DNA from 2 places in the Flammeovirga sp. MY04 genome. Region 2 is predicted to be linked to the other one. Evidence: riboswitches for the same ligand, from Rfam matches in the RefSeq annotation. Region 2 holds a riboswitch; the other holds the start of a gene.

Region 1 (6,114 bases), 1.8 Mb from region 2:
GATTAATTTATTGCCCAATGAAGAAACTAAGTTCATGGTGAGTAATGTATTAAACGATGTTTTCACAAAAGGTTTAGCTGATTCTTATGAAATAGATTTTCCTTCTCCATTAGGGTCTTTGCATTATTCTACAACAGTAACTCCAGTGATACATGAGGGAGAAGTTATTCGATTAAACTTAATTACAAGAAACGTAACTGATGAGTATAATCGTAAAAATCAGCTTATAGAGTGGAAAAACTTTATTGAAAAAGTAGATTTAAACTCTCAGAATGGGATTTATATTTATAACATAAAAACAGGGACTAATTCCTATTTGAACAAAATGTACACTTCTATTTTAGGGTACAATCTAGATGAGGTGAATAGTTTTAGTCAAGCAGAGTTTATGGATCTTTTTCATCCTAATGATAAAGAAGCCATTGCAAAACACATGGAAGATGTAATCAATTCAAAAGAGGGGGAGACTTTTAAAATAGAATATAGATTCAAAGCTAAAAATGGGGAGTGGATTTGGTGTAGATCGAAAGATAGTGGGTTTGAATACGATGAAAATGGAAAATTGGTCTCTTTTATTGGTTCCTTTATCGATATAACAGATTTAAAAGATATAGAATTACAATTAATTCATAAGAATAAAGAAATAAAAGATTTTGTATATAAAGCGACACACGATATCAAATCACCGATAAATAATATGGTGCAAATGATAGAGTTAAGTCTTGAAGATAATGAGCCAGATAAAGAAGATTTAGAAATTTTAGAACACTCTATACATCGTTTAAAAAAATTAGTTTATTCACTTTTAGAGTACGGGAAAAGTGATCGTATGGAAGATGTAGAAGAGATAGACATAAATAAATTATTGGATGAGGTTTTGATAGATATCAATAGTGAAATTGAACATAGTTCTGCCGAGATTTATTATGAAAATTTACCGATAATTAATGCATCTAAAATTGGTTTATATAGAGTTTTTCAAAATTTATTAACCAATGCAATTAAATTTATGCATAAAGGTCAAAAACCTAGAATCACTATACGATGTAAAAGTCAACTACAGCATTGGATTTTTGAAATAACTGATAACGGCATAGGTATTCCTATTGAAAAAAGAGAGCATATTTTTGATGCTTTTAAAAAATTCCATAGTAGTAGAAAGTATGAAGGAAGTGGTTTAGGTTTAGCGAATTGCAAAAAAATAATTAACCTCCATGATGGTGATATTTGGGTGGAAAACAACCCTGAATCAGAAGGAAGTACCTTTTATTTTAGTATTAAAAAGACATTATAAAAAAAGAAGGTAATCTTTGATACACTATTTAAGATTACCTTCTTTTTTATTCATTAATTATGTTTTACTCGATTCCTCACTTCATCTTTCTTTCCATTATTAAATACTTTATGATAGGCCCCTGTAATATAACCGGTAACTCTCCTTAAAGTAATAATATCTTTCGACTGACACTTATCACATTTCAGATCATCAAATAAACCTTCGTGATCACAGTTTAAGCATCGATCTCTTTGGATGTTAGTAGCAAAGTAATAAACTCCTTCTTCCATCGCTCCCTCAATTAGATTTTTATATAAATGAGGTGTTTTATTGATTTCCGATCGTAACTCTACATAAGTGATAGAACCACCTGAACAGTATTTATGATAAGGTGCTTCTATAGCAATCTTATCAACATAATTGATGTTGTGCCATACAGGAACATGGAAAGAGTTGGTAATGAATTCTTTATCAAAAACTCCTTGAACATGACCGTATTGCTCTTGTAGTTTTTTAGCGAAAGTATGACATAAACTTTCCGCAGGAGTGGCATATAATGAGATATTCAAACGTCTTCTCTGACTTTCCTTATCACAGAAATTATGTAGATCTTTAATCAGGTTCAATGCTTTTTCTTGAGATTCTTCTGATTCACCATGATGCTTTCCTTCTAAAATCAATAAAGCTTCGGCAATACCGATAAATCCTAAAGCAAGGGTACCCGAATAAAGAATATCACCAATTTTAGCTTTTTCGTTATACGGTTGATCGTGCTTCCAAATCTTGTTTTTATACATAAACGGAGCAGCTCCCATTAGTTGCTTTCTTTGCCAACGTAAACGTGCTTCCATCATGTCGATTCCAATAAATGCCATCTCTTTTACAAGAGTACAGAATTCCTCCCATGAGTCAGTTTCCATTGCATATTTAGGAAGGTTCATGGTTACAGGAGATAGGTTTCCTCTACCCGATTTTCCGTTATAGCCATGTAGATTTTTTCCTAAACGTGTACGACACCCCATAGTGGCAGGGATTAAATCTGGAACAATTTTTCCGTTTTTATCCAAAATGTCATATACCTCTTGATGGGTGTTGACATAGTTAGGATAGACTCTTTTTATCGAACACTCGTTAGCTAATTGGAAAAGATCCTCGTTTAAAATTTTACCTTCTTCCTTTCTGTATTGCCAAATCTGAATAGGGAAAATTGGAGTGGTTCTTTTTTCTCCAATACCATCCATTGTGGCATTTAGCATGCATTCGATAAACAAACGACCTTCTCTAGATGTATCACATCCGTAATTAATCGATACAAACGGTAGTTGGTTACCTGCTCGGCTTTCTAAGTGATTTAGGTTATGAAGAAAAGCTTCGCAAGCTTGTTTAGTTTCTTCTTTTACTTGGTCCCAAGCAAATGTATCAGGATCGGGTACATTAAACTTAATAGCTGTTTCCATATGTTTATAGAAACTGAGTTTAATGAACTTTGCCATATGGAAATCGAAGGCATTGATAGCGATACCACCAAACTGAGCGTTACTCTGACATTGTAAAACAACAGCAGTGACTTGTAAAGCAGAGCGAATACTTTTAGGAGGACGCATAGTGCCATTCGTTGTATGAATGGGTTTGCTAAGAATTTCTCCAACATCAATAAACATACAGTTTTGCATACCTACAGCATAAGAACTGAAGTCGTGGATATAGATCCATCCTTCTTCATGCATCTTTAAATGCTTTTCGGGAAGTAAGTAGGCTTTTGTGTATTCCTTGGAGATTTCACCCGACATACGGGTAAGTTTTGCAGTAAAAACACCTTCAGGCATGTTGGCGTTTTCGTTTTCTACATTAGTAAGGTTAATTGCTTCATTGGCGAATTTCAGCAATTTACTGTCTTGAGTGATGACCATGTCTTTTGAATTTTTTTGAAACAAAACACAAGGCGCTATTGTAGGAAGTGCAGTAACGTACATCAAATAATTTGGTGGACGCTGAAAACTTAGACATTAACTCGATGTCGGTGGCTTCATTTGCTTGGTAGGTCTTCTGACTTGACTCTAAAAATTGTCCTTCTCACTTTATACTTGATACATCTGATCAAGCGGAACAGCAATGGAGTATCAATTTTTATCAGTTAAATTAAGAGAGCTAAAAGTATTGAATTAGCTATTAAATTAAGTGATGACAACGAGTGCTATACAGCTACGAGCATAGTTCTAGATTCTCACTAGATTCCCTATTATTCCATTTTGGCACCATGCACTTTCAATTTGCAAACACCTGATTTAAAAAGCATTGATGACAATCACTAAAATATTTTAGGAATTTATAAGATGCTGAAAATCGATGGTTTAACGGGATAATTTATTGTAAAATAAAAAGGCTGTCACATTTATTATATGACAGCCTAAAATTCTTATATAAGATTAATTGAACTGAATTAGTTCGCTTCTTGACCTGTAGTAACGCTTACTTTAGAAGGATCGATTTGAATTCTTTCAAGAAGTCTTCTTAATGACTTTGCTTGACCTTTAAAAGAACCCGCCATAATACCGTTTAAGCCATTTGGATTTTCTTTTGCTTTCTCGATAGTATTCATAATCTCTAAAGCTTTATCAAAATCTCTTTTCATTGTGTAAGCTAATGCAAGGTTTAATTTTAAACCATCAGCAATTTCGCCATTTACTTTAGCTTTTTTGTCCTCATAGTTTGCTTCAGCAATTAGTTCCTCCCACAGTGGAATTGACTCATCAATTGTTTCCATCACTTGGTCCATTGTCGTTTTCTTCTTCTTAGAGAAAGAGTAAAGTTTTTTGAATCTATCCGCTAAAGTTTCTTGAAGTTCAGTTAACTGCTTGAATTTAGGATGTGATCCTTTAGCACCAAAGATATAAATCAATTCTCTAGATGAGTCACTAAAAAGTTGTTCTTGAATATCAAGGTGTGCATAATAGATCGCATATTTGAATATTTTTTTGTGCATTTCATCACGAATGTGTTGCTGCATAATCGCTCTTCTCGCTTCATCAGAACCCGCTTTATTAACTTGTGATTTTAAAGTGATGTATTCCACAAAGCTCGAAGCCTTATATTGTAAAGCTTTAGGATTTGATGCAAATAGATCCTTTTCGTAAAGTAATTGTCTATCTGAAGAAGTGATTCTTAACATTGCCTTAGCTTTCAATTTTAAAGCAATATCGCTTCCTTTTAATTCTTTAAAAGAGTTTGCAAGAAAATCAATTGTTGGAGTGTCAATTTCGATCTCGATTCTAAGGTCTTTGTACTTGTCACCTTTACCAGAAAATTTTTCTTTATACTTTTCGAACGACTCTTCATATTTGTAAAGAGTATCATTTCTAGCATCAAGAATTGCTTTTGGTCTGCGATCTTTTTTTACACCTTTAGTCACTGTTTTTACATCAGATTTATCTAAAGTGTTTAGTTCGGTATCTACATTAAACATAAAAATACCTGTTGAGTTGTCTACGATTTCTCCGTTAAGAGGTTGGAATACGTAAGTAACATAAGCCGCAGATTCGCTTGTTCTTTTTTGTGCAAATAAAGTAGTTGAACTAACTACTAAATATAAACGGCAAAACGAAAAGTACATTTTATTTCAATCGAATTGTACAGTTTATTTTGCCGTTTACACTATACTAATATTTTATTACCTGTTCCAGCTTCAAAATAGAAGTAATCACCATTTTCATCATGGTAATATGTATTCCAATTGTAATTTTGAGACAAATCTAAAAGCAATGTTTCAACTGACTGAAACCATGCTAAAGTTGTACTTTGCTTGTTATACAACTTAACTGATTTTGTTGTTGATGCTATAACATTTACATCTGTAATATCATTCTTTACAGCATTCAATTGATCTAGTTGATTTTGCTCATGTTTAAATCCACCTAAAGAAACATCATTTGAAAGACCATGTATCACAAACAATAAATTGATATTCACATTTGTAATAACTGATAGATTTTTAATTGATAAAGATTGAGTTGTAAAGACAAATTCAGTAGTAGAAGAAAGGTATATTTCAATGTTTTTTACTTCGTTCAATCTTCTAACTACACACTCTTTTAATTTTGGTGCATTCCTTAAATCAATATAAATATCATTATAAGAAGCAATACTTGTTATTCCGTTATAATCTTGTGTAGCGTGTTTTACACCGCAATGTTGCAATTCCGGTAAATTACCTTCTATCCTAAGCTGATTAGCATTAGGACTTACACCATGGCCATAGTTGTAAAATCTTATTCTCTCCAAGAAAGGAGCTGAATTAACAGTAAACTCACCTGATCTTAGTTGTTGAAGATAAACTTCTTTTACCCTATGAGTAGAATCAATATTAATTTTAAGGTTGACAAATGACCCTCTAATATCTCTAAAATAGATGTAATCAACTGTTTTTATCTCGTACAAATCAGTCGTTTCGTTAGTATTAACTTCATAGTTTTGGTGAAAAAACAAACCTCCTCTAAAGGTAGTGCCAGGACTTGGATGTGTCATACCCGTAAATACACATTTCTGTTCGTGCTTTAATCTCTTAGCACTATTTGAAGCAATAAAAACACCGCTACAAGTTTGTAAATCTCTATCAGACATTAAGAAGTTATACCAGTCACTTGCAATATCAGCAAGTTCATCAGTAGCAAGTGAGTTTGTAGTCCAATTCAATCTAAACTCACCCGTTGCTAATACTAAAGGATTTACATTGTTCACTCTTGAAGTGACAGTACCCCCATACTGAGAACTACCAAATAACCCATAATTATCAATGTACTGCCAAGCATTGGGTTTTATAGAGTGATAAATATAATCGTCAG
Region 2 (6,114 bases):
GACCACAGTCAATACTTTTTTCAATAGCTCCAGTAGATAAATTAATTGCTAAAATCTTAGGGTTGATATATGAATAATCAGGTTGTTGTTCACCCCACATTGATACATAAGCAGTATTACCATCAAATGCAGTATATCTTGGGTTTTGAACACCCTCTTTTACTTCATAAATCATTTTCATTGTTTTAGCATTCACAATGATAATTCTATCAGATGCGGCAACATTCATTACTGTAACTTCTCCGTTTGAAGAAAAACCTTCAATTAAACCTAAAACTTTTTGATTATTTGCAGATTCAAATGCAGCTTGAGAAACGGTAGTGTCTTGATCTGAAATACTTACACCAGTAATAGAAGATGTGTTTGGCTGACCAAAAGCACCTGCATTACTTAACATAAAGCCTGATTGTCCAGGAACATAAGGTGTTGCATCTTTATCATCTACACAAGATGTAAAAACAAACGCTACTAAAGCGAAAAGGATTGAAAATTTGTAAAATTGTTTCATTTTTTAGATTCTATTAAATAGTGAAATTGGCTTTCAGCATGAAGTTTCTCCCAGGCATAGGGAATTCTTCATAATTCTGATAAACCTCGTCTGTTAGATTGTTGACTTTAAATGTTAACCTTAAAGTCGTTTTATTGAGTTCTATTGATTTACCTATCGATGCATTAAATACATTAAATCCATCTAGGTTATAATAATCGTTTATAGTAGTACGCTTACCAATTGCTTGATGATCCAGATTGAAGAACCATTTTGAATAAGATAGGGTAGCGTAGTTTTTAAGTTGACTCTTTGGGACATAAATCAGTTGTTTGTCTTTATCCATGTCCTGAGCATCTGTAAAAGTATAACTTATACCTACTACCCATTTTAATCTTTGATTAGAAGAGTAGTTATCTAACTTAGCTGCAGACTCTACACCAAATGAACGCATGTCTTTAATGTTTTTCGCATAAGTTGGATTACCTGGTACCCAAAGAATTTTATTATATGTTCTTAGGTAGAAACCTGTAACATTTAAGTTAAATCTCAATGTATTTCCTGTTAATGTATAATCTCCTCCTAAATCCACATTGTAACCATCTTCTGGTTTGATTTCTGAATTCGTTTCACCACCCCAGTACCTTTCATTTAAAGTAGGGACTCTATAACTTCTTGCCGCTGTACTCTTAATAATCAATCTGTTTTTTTGATTATCAATAGCAGCGTAGGTAAGGTTTAAAGAAGGAGTAAAAGGAGCAACATAATCCGTTACCCATTCTTGTCTTAGATTTATAGAAGTGGAAAATCGATCTGTAAAATCATATCGTAAAGCTGCAAAAACTGAAGTTCTCAATTCAGTAGTATTGGCAGCGTAAGCGTAAACATCAGGCCATATGTTGTTAAAGTTACCACCTAACAATAGGGTAGCTTTATCACTTAATGCTGTTTCAGCTCTGTAATCGCTAATTATTCTTTCTGATGCTATTTTTGAACTTCCGTTGAGCAAATAATCATTTACATAAGCCAAACTAGCGTTGTGAGTCCACTTTTTGCCATCTAACTTATAATTGATTACTGCTCGGAAGTTTTCATTGGATAAAGAATCGTATCTAGAAGGATTTAAATTATCCCCCATAATAGGTTGAATTGCTCTCTCATCTTGCGTGTACCACAAATTCAAAGAGATTTCCGAGTTTTCAGTAGGTTTATAATGTGTTTCGTGCATCACACCAGCATGTTGAAAACCAGCATTATTTTGCGTTTGATTTTCACCAGCATATGGATTGTAGAAAGTGAAATCATTATCAGCTTTTTGAAATAATATCGCAGTTTTATGTCTCCACTTATTTTGACCGTATTGTGCTTTAAAACCATAGAATTGTTGATTAAAACTACCATAAGCAGTTTGTAATTCATAATGGTTTTCCTGATTCCATTGAATATTGTCTTGAAGTAAAATTGCTCCACCTACAGCACCTGAACCATATTGAGCAGAGCTTGCACCATAATGCACATCAATATTATCAAAATAAAAAGTATTGATAGTTGACATGTCTGTTTGACCAGTCGTCATACTATTTAGATTGATGCCATTCCAAACAATAGCAGTATTCTCTGGTGAAGCACCTCTCATAGATATAGTAGAAAGCTGTCCAGATACACCATACTCTCTGATGTGTACGCCAGCTTTATCCCTTAAAAGATTAGCCAAAGATCCATCATTGGCTAAAGCCAATTGAGTACTATCAAAAGATTGTATATGTGCTCCTTGACTATAGTACTTCATGGTCTTTGCTGTAATTTCCACTTCATTTAATTCACGATCAGGAAGTTGATATTCATCCTGAGCAAAAAGAGAAACATGAGCAAAGAGAAACACTAATGTGATAATCCTCTTAATCATTATTGTAATTTCTGATAGAAATAGAGTTCGTGATCCGGTAACAAATCCGGATGAAATATCTTTATTAAGTCTGCTAAAACGATTTCAGGATGAAGGTTACCTGTAGCCCAATAATCACTAGCCATTCCACCTCTTGTTCGTTTATTATGGTTGAAGACCATTCGATTTTTAAATGCATCGAATTGCCCATAACGTGAATCTTTATTTAAAATTTGCTGTAGGTTGTCAGTTGTTCCTGCATTCACCCAAAAGTCAGCATTTTTACCTTTAGCAAATACAGCTTCCAAATCTAATTGTATACTTCCAGTTTCATCTGTATTACTCCAAGGATAAGAAACATGTGTTTGTTCTAATGCTTTTGCCAAATAGGAACTTCCTCCAGGTACAGACCACATTCCCTTGTAAGGAAAACCAGTAATTACTTTTGGTTGTGAATCCGATTGCTTCGCTAATTTTACTAAATCGTTATATTTTAATTCGATGCTTGTAAATAAAGCATCAGCTTGCTTTTCTTTATTTAATAATGCTCCAAATAGTTTTACCCATTCAGCTCGTCCTAATAAGTCATTTTCTTGCCAATCAGTGTTCGACAAAATTGGAATACCTGCTTTTCTAATCACAGGAAAAGATTGAGCAGTTACAGAAGAATTTCCCACAACCATTACAAGGTCTGCATTAGACATAAGAATCTTTTCTGCATTATCAGTAATGTCATACCCAACTGTTATAATTTTACCTTCAGCCATTCGATCAACAATAGCCTGACTGTACATATAAGTTGAATCAACATAACCTCTAATTGCATCTAATGCACCCAACTCTTCCATCATCGTTGTTTGTGATGTAGTGGTAGTGATCATGTTTGAAATAGGAATACGAATTACTTGGTTTTGAGTAAAACCAGTTGGTAATGATTGACCCTTTTGCAATAATACATAAGAGGTCTTTTTGTCGTTGAAAGGATTGATTAGATGTAAAACTTTGTAATCACCTTTATAGTCAAGAGAGAAAGTTTTAGCGTATTTTACTTGCAGAGGAGTTGCAGTAAAACTTTGATAAGTTTCCTTTGAAGTTTTGTTTGTATGAGATTCACAGCTAAATAAAACTGTGGATAATGCTCCTAAAATGAGGAGTACATTTAAAAGACGTTTCATTGTTTTCACTTTTCACCCGAAGAATAATTCTACAACAAAAGATATCCTGACTTCTTTTTATTTCGAACCTTCCCGGTTGCCCAGTGGTATTGCAAAAACCTAAATAAATAGGAAAAGTTACAGTAGCGGGGACTGTTTTGGATTCTCACCAAATTCCCTTTTGTTGATGCAAATATGGATGAAGAAAAGTTATAAAACAATTCCAAAGTATCACTTATTAAGTGATTGTGATCATTTGTAAATTTAATTTTGTGGTCTATTGATGTGGAACATTATGATTTTGAAAATGAAAAAAGCCTTCTTAAATAATTAGTATGTCGATTATTTAAGAAGGCCTATTAAAACTTGTATTAATGAACTAAATTGTTCAATTCTTTTTCTAAAATGAGTGGTTTTAAACCAGTTATTCTTTTAATAATAACGCCATCTTTCACAATAAACTGAGTGGGGTAACCTTGTACATTTAACGTATTTCTTAGTTGAGAGATACTATGATCCGTCACCCTATAATATTGAACTTGCTCGGTAATGGGTAGTTTATTTACCTCCTCTTTCCATTTTATATCAGATTGATCACAGAATAAATACACAAATTTTATATCAGAATTTTTATACCTTTCCATGATAGGAGGGAAATCTTCATGAAGTCCTTTTCTACAGAAGCCACACCAACTTACAAATAGGTTTATCACATAAGTACCATTATCAAAATTTTTAGAATATTCCTCATCATGAACATCAGTTACCAAGATGTCTTTTGGAAAATCTATTTCTTTGAACCCTTTTCTTCTGTTGGCTAGCCCGGTTAATTCTTTAATTTGAGAGGATGTAGGATAGGTGTTTTTAAACACTTCAACGGATTGATTGAATTTAGCATTACTCAAAGTATCATTGTAATAGTGGTATTTTGATAAGTACTCGAACAATACTTTTTCTTGCAACTCCTCATTTTGAATAACGTTTTGATTGATTTCCTGAAATCTTTCTAAGTTAGTATTCGCTTGATGGTTGAAACGACCTTTTTCTATACTTGTAAAATCATCTTCTACTATGGTTATCTGAGTATGAATACTTTCTGCAATATATTCAGCTAGCACAGGACTTGAATAAATATTCGGATCGTTTAAATCGAAATGTTTAAGTACTGAGATTAAGTGGTTTTGATTATTTACTTTAACCGTATCTGTGAAATTTTCTGTGTAGATCGTATTGGCTTCAATCCATAAGGCAATGATATTACCTTTATTTTCATTGATAAAATCTTCGTTTAACCTGTCTTTATAAACAAATAAGGTATCCGCCATATTGTTGAATACCGCTTGTAACAATTGGTTGGAAGCTTTATAGTCAGTATGATAAGCAAGATTATTAAGGATGTTTGTACTTTCATCAATCTGTTTCATGAAAGTGTAATGATAATTTAAACTATCTGATATTTCTTCCCTTTGTTTATTAAAATAATAAGGATCAAAATAAGTCGTTCTAATTTCTTTTAATTCATTTTTTATATCCTTGTGATTTTGATGAGTGTAAGTACTTCTTTTTAGTAATTCACGTGTCTGTTTGTACTTCATGAAATCACTCATGGCCACATTCTTACGTTGATCTTCAGTTCTTCCTTTATAATAACTATCATATTCCACTCGGATAGAATCACGTTTATCGTATAGACTAGTGTAGGATAGTTCTTTTTGATTGATTAGTTGAGAATACTTATTGCTATCAATCGATCTAAACTCCCAATACGCACCATTATATTTTGCAAAAGGTGATTCCATATCTACCCAAAGGGCGACTTTATCAGATAGTCTAAAATTATTACCAGCATTTAATGAATAACCTTCAGCTGTGCTGAAATTAACAATATCTAAGTGCCCCTCATAAGTGGTTTTGGTTTTTGGATCGTCATAAACCAATTGATAGTCTACATCTTGAATGTAGTTTTGCCCATCTCTATAGGCTAATTGTATGCTACCTTTAGAGTTTTTTCTATTACTGATATATGGATAGACATTATCAAAATGATCTTTACTTAGTGGAATAAAGAAATCCTCACTTTCAATTTTAATAACTTCATAATTCTCACGGATATATAGTTTTCCAGCACCTTGAATTTTAGAATTCACACTTTTATAAGAAAGTACATAAATCGATAACCCATTTTCAGAGTAGAGATCTTCTAAATCGTATTTAAAAGAATTAGCATTAAATAAAGGACCGTTTTGAATGATATTCCAAGTGTATCCTAATAAGAATTTAGATTGAATCAGGTTGCGATTTCTATAATAATCTTCCGTCTCTTTAATGTTTCCACCTTTTTCTAATTGTCGTTTATCTTTTTCAGGAAGGTTTGTAAAGTCCCAACTTTCATCATAATTCCAATTGTGGTTTTTGTTCTCACGGAGTTGATCAAATAGTAGATTATTAACACCTCTATATGCTGTGATTTCGTATGTTTTTTGGTCGAATTCATTGAAATAAATATCACCACTTCCTTCCAAGCCAGAAATGAATTCATCATTTTGGTATTTCAATTCAGCATAGTAAAATTCACCTAGATAGGGAGT

The links. Region 2 has a riboswitch for cobalamin ahead of MY04_RS03730 (ABC transporter substrate-binding protein). Riboswitches for the same ligand answer to the same signal wherever they lie in the genome.
Region 1: it holds a riboswitch for cobalamin, as region 2 does, so the genes downstream of both, nrdD (anaerobic ribonucleoside-triphosphate reductase) here and MY04_RS03730 (ABC transporter substrate-binding protein) in region 2, are expected to answer to the same signal.

Annotation. Positions count from the first base shown of each region.
Region 1 is NZ_CP003560.2:2,788,973-2,795,086, reverse strand. It holds gene MY04_RS11320 (PAS domain S-box protein) at 1-1,294, shown strand, start outside; gene nrdD (anaerobic ribonucleoside-triphosphate reductase) at 1,348-3,186, opposite strand; cobalamin riboswitch at 3,296-3,551, opposite strand; gene MY04_RS11310 (hypothetical protein) at 3,717-4,886, opposite strand; gene MY04_RS11305 (hypothetical protein) at 4,928-6,114, opposite strand, start outside.
Region 2 is NZ_CP003560.2:945,573-951,686, forward strand. It holds gene MY04_RS03720 (YncE family protein) at 1-508, opposite strand, end outside; gene MY04_RS03725 (TonB-dependent receptor) at 522-2,393, opposite strand; gene MY04_RS03730 (ABC transporter substrate-binding protein) at 2,393-3,547, opposite strand; cobalamin riboswitch at 3,568-3,741, opposite strand; gene MY04_RS03735 (carboxypeptidase-like regulatory domain-containing protein) at 3,898-6,114, opposite strand, start outside.